One region of the Bradyrhizobium sp. 44 genome, then DNA from elsewhere that is predicted to be linked to it. Evidence: predicted binding sites of a transcription regulator. Region 1 holds the regulator's gene; each other region holds the start of a gene.

Region 1 (3,275 bases):
TCGAACCAGTTCTTCAGCCTCGGCCTAAACAAAACGATGGCGAACCTGCCGGTGACCATCAACAACTTCGTGCAGAGCCCCTATGCCTATTGGAAGCAGCTGGCCTGGAGCGGCGCGCTGCTCATCACCCTGACCGTTCTTGCCCTTAATATTTTCGCGCGCATCCTTGGCGCCGAGAGGACCGCAAAATGAGTGATCTTTCCGTATCGATGAGCGCGTCAGGTGGACTGCCGCACGCGGCAGTGCTGCCGGAGGCGCCCCCCAAGGTGACCGTGCGCAACCTGAACTTCTATTACGGCGAGCACCATGCGCTGAAGAACATCAACCTGACGCTCGGCGCCAACCGTGTCACGGCGTTCATCGGTCCGTCAGGCTGCGGCAAGTCGACCCTGCTGCGCATCTTCAACCGGATGTACGACCTCTATCCCGGTCAGCGCGCCACCGGTCAGCTCATGCTCGACCAGACCAACATCCTCGACGGCAAGCTGGACCTCAATCTGCTGCGCGCCCGCGTCGGCATGGTATTCCAGAAGCCCACGCCGTTCCCGATGACGATCTACGAGAACATCGCGTTCGGCATCCGTCTCTATGAGAAGATCTCGAAGTCCGAGATGGACGGCCGCGTCGAGAAGGCGCTGCGCGGCGGCGCGCTGTGGAACGAGGTCAAGGACAAGCTCAACGCCTCCGGCCTGTCGCTCTCCGGCGGCCAGCAGCAGCGTCTCTGCATCGCCCGCACCGTCGCGGTGCGGCCCGAGGTGATCCTGTTCGACGAACCCTGTTCGGCGCTCGACCCGATCTCGACCGCCAAGGTCGAGGAGCTGATCCAGGAGCTGTCCGAGGATTACACGATCGCGATCGTCACCCACAACATGCAGCAGGCGGCGCGCGTCTCCGACAAGACCGCCTTCATGTATCTCGGCGAGTTGATCGAGTTCGACGACACCAGCAAGATCTTCACGTCGCCGTCCGACCGGCGCACGCAGGATTACATCACCGGCCGGTTCGGCTAGGAGACGCGACATGGGTTCTGAACATACCGCAAAGGCCTTCGACACCGACCTCCAGGAACTCACACGCCTGGTCGCAGAGATGGGCGGCATCGCCGAGCGCATGATCGTCGAGTCCGTCGACGCATTGATCCGCCGCGACGTCCCGCTCGGCCAGCGCGTCGTCGCCATCGACACTGAACTCGACGCGCTGCAGAAGCGCATCGAGGAACGCGCGGTGCTCACCATCGCCCGGCGCCAGCCAATGGCGGTCGATCTGCGCGAGATCGTCGGCGCCATGCGCGTCGCGACCGATCTCGAGCGCATCGGCGACCTCGCCAAGAACATGGGCAAGCGCGTTGCGGCGCTGGAGACGGACTTCCATCCGCTCAAGCTGTTCCGCGGCCTCGAGCACATGACCGACCTCGTGCAGCAGCAAGTCAAGTCGGTGCTGGACGCTTATGCCGCGCATGATTTGCCGGCGGCGATGGCGGTGTGGAAGGGTGACGAGGAAGTCGACGCCATCTGCACCTCGCTGTTCCGCGAGCTCCTCACCTACATGATGGAGGATCCGCGCAACATCTCGTTCTGTATTCACCTGATGTTCTGCGCCAAGAATATCGAGCGGATCGGCGACCACGCCACCAACATCGCCGAGACCGTGTTCTACATGATTGAGGGCCAGGCGATCACCGACAAGCGGCCGAAGGGCGACATGACGACCTTCGCCAACACGGTACCGAACACCTGAAGACTTAAGGGAGCGACGACCCGATGGGCGCACGCATTATGGTGGTTGAGGACGAGGAAGCCCTGACCGAGCTTCTCCGCTACAACCTCGAAGGCGACGGCTATGACGTCGAGACGGTGATGCGCGGCGACGACGCCGACACCCGCCTCAAGGAGCACATCCCCGATCTGATCGTGCTCGACTGGATGCTGCCGGGCCTGTCAGGCATCGAGTTGTGCCGGCGGCTTCGCACCCGTCCCGAGACCAAGCAGCTCCCGATCATCATGCTCACCGCGCGCGGCGAGGAGAGCGAGCGGGTGCGGGGTCTTGCGACCGGCGCCGACGATTACATCGTCAAGCCATTCTCGGTGCCGGAGCTGCTGGCGCGCGTGAAAGGCCTGCTGCGGCGCGCAAGCCCGGAGCGGCTCGCCACCGTCCTTGCTTTTGGCGACATCGAGCTCGACCGCGACAAGCGCCGCGTGGCGCGCTCGGGCCGGCCGATCGATCTCGGTCCGACCGAATATCGCCTGCTGGAGTTCTTCCTGGAGCATCCGGGACGGGTGTTCTCGCGCGAGCAACTGCTCGACAGCGTCTGGGGCCGCGACATCTATATCGACGAGCGTACCGTCGACGTGCATATCGGCCGCCTGCGCAAGCTGCTCAATCTCGGCCGCGAGCAGGACCCGATCCGCACCGTCCGCGGCGCCGGTTACGCGCTGGATGATCGGTTTGCCAAGGCGGAGCAGGTATAGGGTTGCAGCCTTGTTTGTTGGCAAGCTGTCCCGAATTCTTCGACGTCGTCCCGGACAAGCGAGCGCTGATCCGGGACCCATAACCACCGAACGTGGTTTGGCGAAGACTCGGAGCGACCCCTTTCGCACGGCAACTGCGCGCTCGGAGTATGGGTCCCGGCCCCCCGCGCGCAATTGCGCACTAGGCCGGGACGAGACTGAAATCGTTGAGCCGTCTTCGCGCGACGACTTGCCGTAATTACCGCGGCCCCGGCTTCACCGGTGCACGCCGCCGATCCGACGCCGGCTGGTACGCGACGCGCGAGTGCTGGGCGCAATAGGGCAGGCCGGACAGCGCCCGTCCACCGCAGAAGAAGAAGTCCGGGCTTGAGGGATCGCCGACCGGCCAGTGGCAGGTCGCCTCGTTCAATTCCAGCAGCGACAGCCGCTGGCTCATCGGCACCACGTTGTCGTAGGTGACCGGATCCGGCTCAGCCTCGACCTCGAAGGCCTGCGCCAGCGCGGTGTTGCCGCGCGAGATCGGGCGGCTCACCCGCATCATGTGCTGCGCGGGGCGCGCCTTGCGCGGCCGGGGCGCTGCCGACGAAGGGCTCTTGGCGCGGCCCGAGAGGCCGAGCCTGTGCACTTTGCCGATCACGGCATTGCGGGTCACATTGCCGAGCTCCGCCGCGATCTGGCTGGCCGAAAGTCCGGCCTCCCAGAGCTTTTTCAGCTGCTCGACGCGATCATCGGACCAGGTCAAAACCGTCATTGCACCCTTTCCCTCGCTGCGCGCCAGCCATCCTGGGGCCTCGCAGCGAATGCCTA
Region 2 (3,275 bases), 380 kb from region 1:
CCCCCCGGGCCGGCCGCTTCCCTTGATTTGCCATCCCGCGGGATTGCGGCGAGCGGCCTGCATGACGCCCCACGCGGGAAGCCATTGCCGGCCCGGACGAACCTCGTTAGGCCTGTGATCAATATCGACACAGGGACGCGAACGCATGACTGAAGCCGCCAGTTCTGGAGCTGCCACGGGCGCAATGAGCGGCCTGCGCGTCATCGATCTCACGCGCGTGCTCGGCGGTCCCTATTGCACCCAGATCCTCGCCGACCACGGCGCCGACGTGATCAAGGTCGAGCCGCCCGCAGGTGACGAGGTGCGCGACTGGGGCCCTCCCTTCCACGAAGAAGACGCGGCCTATTTCATCGGCATCAACCGCAACAAGCGCTCGATCGGCCTCGACCTCGCCTCCGAGGGCGGCCGGGCCGTGCTGCTCAAGATGCTGGAGAGCGCCGACGTCCTGATCGAGAACTTCAAGCCGGGCACGCTGGAGAAATGGGGCATCGGGAACGAGGTGCTCAGCAAGAAATTCCCGCGCCTCGTGCATTGCCGGATCTGCGGCTTCGGCGCCGACGGCCCGCGCGGCGGCAACCCCGGCTATGACGCCATCATCCAGGCCATGACCGGCATGATCGCGGCGACCGGCTCGCCCGAGAGCGGACCGATGCGCATCGGCGTGCCGCTGGTCGACATCGGCACCGGCCTCTATGCGGCGATCGGCATCCTGATGGCACTGTCGGAGCGGCAGCGCTCGGGCCAGGGCCAGTTCCTGGAGACCACGCTGTACGAGACCGGTCTCGCCATCATGCATCCGCACACCGCGAATTATTTCATGCATGGCAAGCCGCCGTCGCTCACCGGCAACGAGCATCCCAACCTCGTGCCCTATGCGATCTTCCCGACCAAGACCGACAACATCTTCATCGGCGTCGGCAATGACGGCACCTTCCGCAAGCTCGCCAAGGAGATCGGCAAGCCCGAGCTCGGCACCGATCCGCGCTTTGCGCGCAACAAGGACCGCATCGCCAATCGCGAGGCACTGCGGGCCGAGCTCGCCGCGGTGTTCTGCCAGCACGAGGCCGAGCCGCTGTGCAATCGCCTGCTCGCCGCGGGCCTGCCCGCAGGCCCCGTGCAGAAGATCGACCAGGCGTTGACCAACCCGCACACGATCGCGCGCGGCGATATCATCGAGAAGGATTGGTACAAGGGCGTGGCATCCCCGATCCGGCTCGATCGCAGCAAGCCGAGCCTGCGGCGCCTGCCGCCGAAATTCAGCCAGCACGCGGCCGAGGTGCTGGGCGAATTCGGCTACTCCAGGTCCGAGATCGACGCGATGGTCGAGCAGGGCACGGTCTGCGGACCCGAGCGCAAGCGCTAGCGCCTCGCCTTCCTCATCCGACGGCAATGCCGCACTGCGGTGCGGGCGCTCTGTGCATCGCGAACGGAGGACGCTGCGCGCGCGGCATTCGCCTATTTGACAGCTTCCCTTTTCCAGCGCTTGCCGCTTTCGTTTCGGCCGCTTACACAGTCATGTGAACGTCATATGGCGCTGCTAGCGCAAGCGATCATTTTTGACGGCCCAAGGGAGGTTTACTTGATGGCTCTTCGACACTTTGGAGCGGCTGCCGCTATTGCACTCACGGTTGGACTATCGGCCTCACCGGCCTTGGCCGTGACCGAAATCCAGTGGTGGCACGCGATGACCGGCGCCAACAACGACGTTATCGTCAAGCTCGCCACCGACTTCAACGCGTCGCAGAGCGACTACAAGGTGATCCCGACCTACAAGGGCAACTATCCCGATACGATGAACGCCGGCATCGCGGCGTTCCGCGCCGGCAACGCCCCGCATATCATGCAGGTGTTCGAAGTCGGCACCGCGACCATGATGGCCGCGACCGGCGCCGTGAAGCCCGTCTACAAGCTGATGGCCGACGCCGGCGAGAAATTCGACCCCAAGATCTACCTGCCCGCCATCACCGGCTATTATTCGACGTCGAAGGGCGAGATGCTGTCCTTCCCCTTCAACTCGTCCTCGACCGTGATGTGGGTCAACCTCGACGAGCTGAAGAAGGCGAACGTCGAGATTCCGAAGACCTGGCCCGAAACGTTCGAGGCCGCCAAGAAGCTGAAGGCTGCCGGTCACGACACCTGCGGCTTCTCGGGCTCCTGGATCACCTGGGTCAATCTCGAGCAGCTCTCGGCGTGGCACAACGTGCCGCTCGCCAGCAAGGCCAACGGCCTCGACGGCTTCGACACCGTGCTCGAGTTCAACGGACCGCTTCAGGTCAAGCATCTCGAAACCCTGGTCGAGCTGCAGAAGACCAAGACCTATGACTACGCCGGCCGCACCAACACCGGCGAGGGTCGCTTCACTTCCGGCGAGTGCCCGATCTACCTGACCTCGTCGGCCTTCTTCGGCAACGTCAAGGCACAGGCCAAGTTCGCCTTCACCGCCGTGCCGATGCCGTATTATCCCGACGTCAAGGGCGCGCCGCAGAACTCGATCATCGGCGGCGCTTCGCTGTGGGTGATGGGCGGCAAGTCGGCCGAGGAATACAAGGGCGTCGCAAAGTTCCTGACCTTCCTCTCGGACACCGACCGCCAAGTCTATATCCACAAGGCCTCGGGCTATCTGCCGATCACCAAGGCGGCCTATGCCAAGGCGAAGGAAGAGGGCTTCTACAAGGATCAGCCCTATCTCGAGACCCCGCTGCTCGAGCTGACCAACAAGGAGCCGACCGAGAACTCCCGCGGCCTGCGCCTCGGCAACATGGTGCAGCTGCGTGACGTCTGGTCGGAAGAGATCGAGCAGGCGCTGGCCGGCAAGAAGACCGCCAAGCAGGCGCTGGATGCCGCCGTCGAGCGCGGCAACACGATGCTGCGGCAGTTCGAAAAGACCGCCGTCAAGTGAGGCAATGAGCGGCAGGCCGCGACCCGGTCTGCCGCTCTGCTGGAATCATGCAAAAGCAAGCCATTTTCCAGTCAAGGCTGTTACCGTACGCGCTGGTTGCGCCGCAGCTCGCGATCGTCCTGATCTTCTTCTATTGGCCGGCCCTGCAGGCGGTGATCCAGTCCTTCCTGCTCCAGGATGCGTTCGGGCTGTCGACCACCTTTGTCTGGTTCGAGAACTACGTCGAGCTGTTCAAGGACGCGGCCTATTTCGAGGCGATCGTCCGAACCTTCTTGTTCTCGTTCGCCATCGCCGTCTCCTCGCTGTCCTTCGCGCTGCTGCTCGCCGTGATGGCGGACAAGCCGCTGCGTGGCTCGATGCTCTACCGCACGCTCCT
Region 3 (3,275 bases), on a different contig from region 1:
GCCAACAAGCCCGACCGGCAGATTGACCAGGAAGATCGCACGCCAGCCGACCAGCGTGATCAGCGCGCCGCCGACGAAGGGGCCGGCAGTGAGCGCGAGGCTCGCACCGGCCGCCCAGATTGCAACGGCGCGGCCGCGCTCGCGGTCGTCCGGATAGGCATGATTGAGCAGGGCAAGAGAGTTCGGCACCAGGATCGCCGCCGCCAGGCCCTGGACCAGCCGCGCCCCAATCAGCACGGTCGCATTGGGCGACAACGCGCAGGCGAGCGAGGCCGCAGTGAAGATGGCGAATCCCGCCATGAAGACGCGCTTGGCGCCGATGCGGTCGCCGAGCGCGCCGGCCGTCAGGATGAACGCGGCAAACGCAATGGTGTAGGCGCTGACCACCCATTGCAGCTCGGCGACGCCGCCTCCGAGCGTCCTGCCCATTGCATCGAGCGCGGTGTTGACGATGGTGACGTCAAGCTGCACCACGCCATAACCAAGGCTCATCGCGGCAAGGGTGAGGGATGTCGCAAGGCGCGAGCCGGCATGCGGCGCGCCGGTTCCGAAGGCTTCGTATTTGACGGTGCTTACTCGCATGCTGCCATCTCGGTCGCAGCCCCATGCGAACGATACGCTTCGAACCCGCCGTCATGTTACGACAACGATCGAATGATGAATGCATGATGGATATGTGATGCGCGAGCGTCGCGCGAACGGCCGCGCGACGCTCTGTCCTGATCCAGGCCGCGCCTTGCCCTAGCTCGCCGCGCGCAGGTTCACCTTGCTCTCGGCGAGCGTGGTCAGCTTCTTGTCGGTCGCTTTCTCTTCTTCCAACGTCTTGGCGAGCACGCTGGCGCAGTCGTTGCGGCCGAGTTGCTTCGCCCAGGCGATCAGACTGCCGTAGCGGACGATCTCGTAATGCTCCGCCGCCTGTGCCGCGTTGATCAGCGCGGCGTCGAGCACCGCCTTGTCGGCCACTTCGCCGGCGGTCTCATCGGCTTCCTCGATGATGCCGTCGATCGCCGGGCAATCGACCGCCTTCACCTGCGCACCGTGCATCTTGAACACTTCCTCAAGGCGCTTCACGTGCTCTCTGGTTTCTTCGAGGTGCGTCAAAAAGCCCTGCTTCAGCTGCGGATCGGTCGCCTTATCCGCCATTTTCGGCAGAGCCTTGGTGAGCTGCTGCTCGGCGTAATAGATGTCCTGGAGCTGATGCACGAACAGGTCGTTCATGGTTTTGATGTCTTTTGTGAACAATCCCATCGGTCCGATCCTCTCGGGTTGTGGGAACACAGAGGCGCCGGCTTGCAGGAAAAGCCCGTGATTCCGCCATGTTCGATTGCTGATGCGGCACTAACCAGCGCAGGGCATCGTCGTTCCAAAAAAGCCCGCATCCCTTGCGCTGGAACAATGTTGGCCGTGCAGGATCTGAGACCATGTCACAGACGGACGCGACCGATCCCACGACTCATATGCTTAACGCGCGGTCCGATGTGAACCGCGTATGACAAAGTGGCTGGTCCAAGCTGGTCCAAGGCAGAACCTATCCTTGTCAAGGGCTGCACAAGTTACTGTTTTTGCCTTAAATGAGCTACATCATGCCTAGCGATCCAAGCCCACATCGGGCACTGATCGCATCTGACCGGCCAATGTCTGGCCTGGTCGGTCTTGCCCCCGCCGGGAGGATGAATGCACGGACTGCTGACCGCGCTGAAGCGCGGCTTCAAGAGATGGATCGGCTGGCGGCGACTCGGCGTTGCGGCGAGCGTCTTCATCATTGCGTTCGCGATCACCACGCTGGTACGGACGCTCAAGGGCATCGACACCGGGGTCATCCTGACCGCGTTGACCGAGATCCCCCGCGGTAACATCGGGCTGGCGGCGATCTGCGTATGCTTCGCGTTCTGTACGCTGACCTTCTACGATTTTTTTGCACTGCGAACGATCGGCAAGAAGCACGTGCCCTATCGCATCGCAGCGCTCTCCAGCTTCACATCGTATTCGATCGGCCACAATATCGGCGCCACCGTCTTCACCGGCGGCGCGATCCGCTTCCGGATCTATTCGGATTACGGGCTGAATGCGATCGATGTCGCAAAAATCTGCTTCCTGTCGGGCCTGACCTTCTGGCTCGGTAACATCTTCGTGCTCTCGATCGGCATGGCCATCCATCCGGATGCCGCCTCCTACATGGATCAGCTGCCGTCGTCGATCAACCGGCTGATTGCGCTCGGCGGCCTCGCCTCGATCGGCGCGTATCTGGTCTGGCTGTGCATGGGCGAGAAGCGCCGCGAGCTGGGCCAGAAGGGCTGGAAGGTGGTGCTGCCGTCAGCGCCGCTGACGCTGGTGCAGATCCTGATCGGCGTCGTCGATCTCGGATTCTGCGCGCTGGCGATGTACCTTCTGGTGCCGGCCACGCCGCAGATCGACTTCCTGTCGCTCTCGGTGGTGTTCATTTTGGCGACGTTGCTCGGCTTTGCCAGCCACGCCCCCGGTTCGCTCGGCGTGTTCGACGCCGCCATGCTGGTGGCGCTGCCGGAGTTCGGCCGCGAGCAGCTTCTGGCCACGCTCCTTGTCTTCCGCATTCTCTATTTCGTGATCCCGTTCGGACTGGCCATCTCCATCATGGGCACACGCGAGCTCTGGATGAATGTGGTGGAGCCCTGGCAGGAGCGCCGAAGGCTGGCGGAGGCCTGCGCGCAGGCCAACCTGCCCAAGCAGGTGGCAGCGATTGAGCGCGAGCGGTCGCTGCGGCAGGCCAGCAAGCGCTGAGCATGATGCGGAAAAGTGCGAAGCGGTTTTCCGGAAAGATCATGCTCCAACGATAGTCCGCTAGACGCCGGCCAGCAAAACCGTCAGACCGATGTTGCAGGCGGAGAGCAGCTCTCTTATTTCCGCCTCAACTTTGCCGTTGAAAATGCGGGCCATGATCCCTGTATCCCTTCGCCGTTTCGTCGCTGGTGCCCTGCTGCTCGCCGGGCTCCTCACCGCCCTGCCGCTGGAGCGGGCGGCCGCGCAGGACGCGGGCGCCATGCAGATCAGCTGGGAGGTGCGCAACCGCTTCCGGCTGTTCCGCGAAGAGCGCGACTTCCTGCTCCATGTCGAGAACGCGCGTAACCGCAGCATCCTCGCCGCCGAGCAATCGCTGGAGCTCCAGAGCGAGGGCCGCGGCTGGGCCCGCAACATGGTCAACCGGCTCTGCATCGACCTCCAGGGCCGGGTCAACCAGCCCTGCACCCGCGACAACACGAAGGAAAACTACCTCACCCCCCTCGACCATCCCGTCACCG

The links. The regulator PhoB, encoded in region 1, activates phosphate uptake and scavenging genes when phosphate is short. The targets are predictions, from matches to a motif close to TGTCATNNANCTGTCAT.
Region 2: the regulator PhoB is predicted to act here: its motif matches at 1,512-1,528, upstream of ugpB (sn-glycerol-3-phosphate ABC transporter substrate-binding protein UgpB).
Region 3: the regulator PhoB is predicted to act here: its motif matches at 1,479-1,495, upstream of IVB41_RS28125 (YbhN family protein).

What each region holds. Positions count from the first base shown of each region.
Region 1 is NZ_JADPIY010000008.1:409,473-412,747, forward strand. Features, by position in the region: gene pstA (phosphate ABC transporter permease PstA) at 1-192, shown strand, start outside; gene pstB (phosphate ABC transporter ATP-binding protein PstB) at 189-1,010, shown strand; gene phoU (phosphate signaling complex protein PhoU) at 1,021-1,737, shown strand; gene phoB (phosphate regulon transcriptional regulator PhoB) at 1,761-2,468, shown strand; gene IVB41_RS03895 (GcrA family cell cycle regulator) at 2,707-3,219, opposite strand.
Region 2 is NZ_JADPIY010000008.1:32,499-35,773, reverse strand. Features, by position in the region: gene IVB41_RS02235 (CaiB/BaiF CoA-transferase family protein) at 146-1,363, shown strand; gene ugpB (sn-glycerol-3-phosphate ABC transporter substrate-binding protein UgpB) at 1,583-2,899, shown strand; gene ugpA (sn-glycerol-3-phosphate ABC transporter permease UgpA) at 2,947-3,275, shown strand, end outside.
Region 3 is NZ_JADPIY010000029.1:507,419-510,693, reverse strand. Features, by position in the region: gene IVB41_RS28135 (MFS transporter) at 1-582, opposite strand, end outside; gene IVB41_RS28130 (ferritin-like domain-containing protein) at 742-1,248, opposite strand; gene IVB41_RS28125 (YbhN family protein) at 1,675-2,757, shown strand; gene IVB41_RS28120 (hypothetical protein) at 2,912-3,275, shown strand, end outside.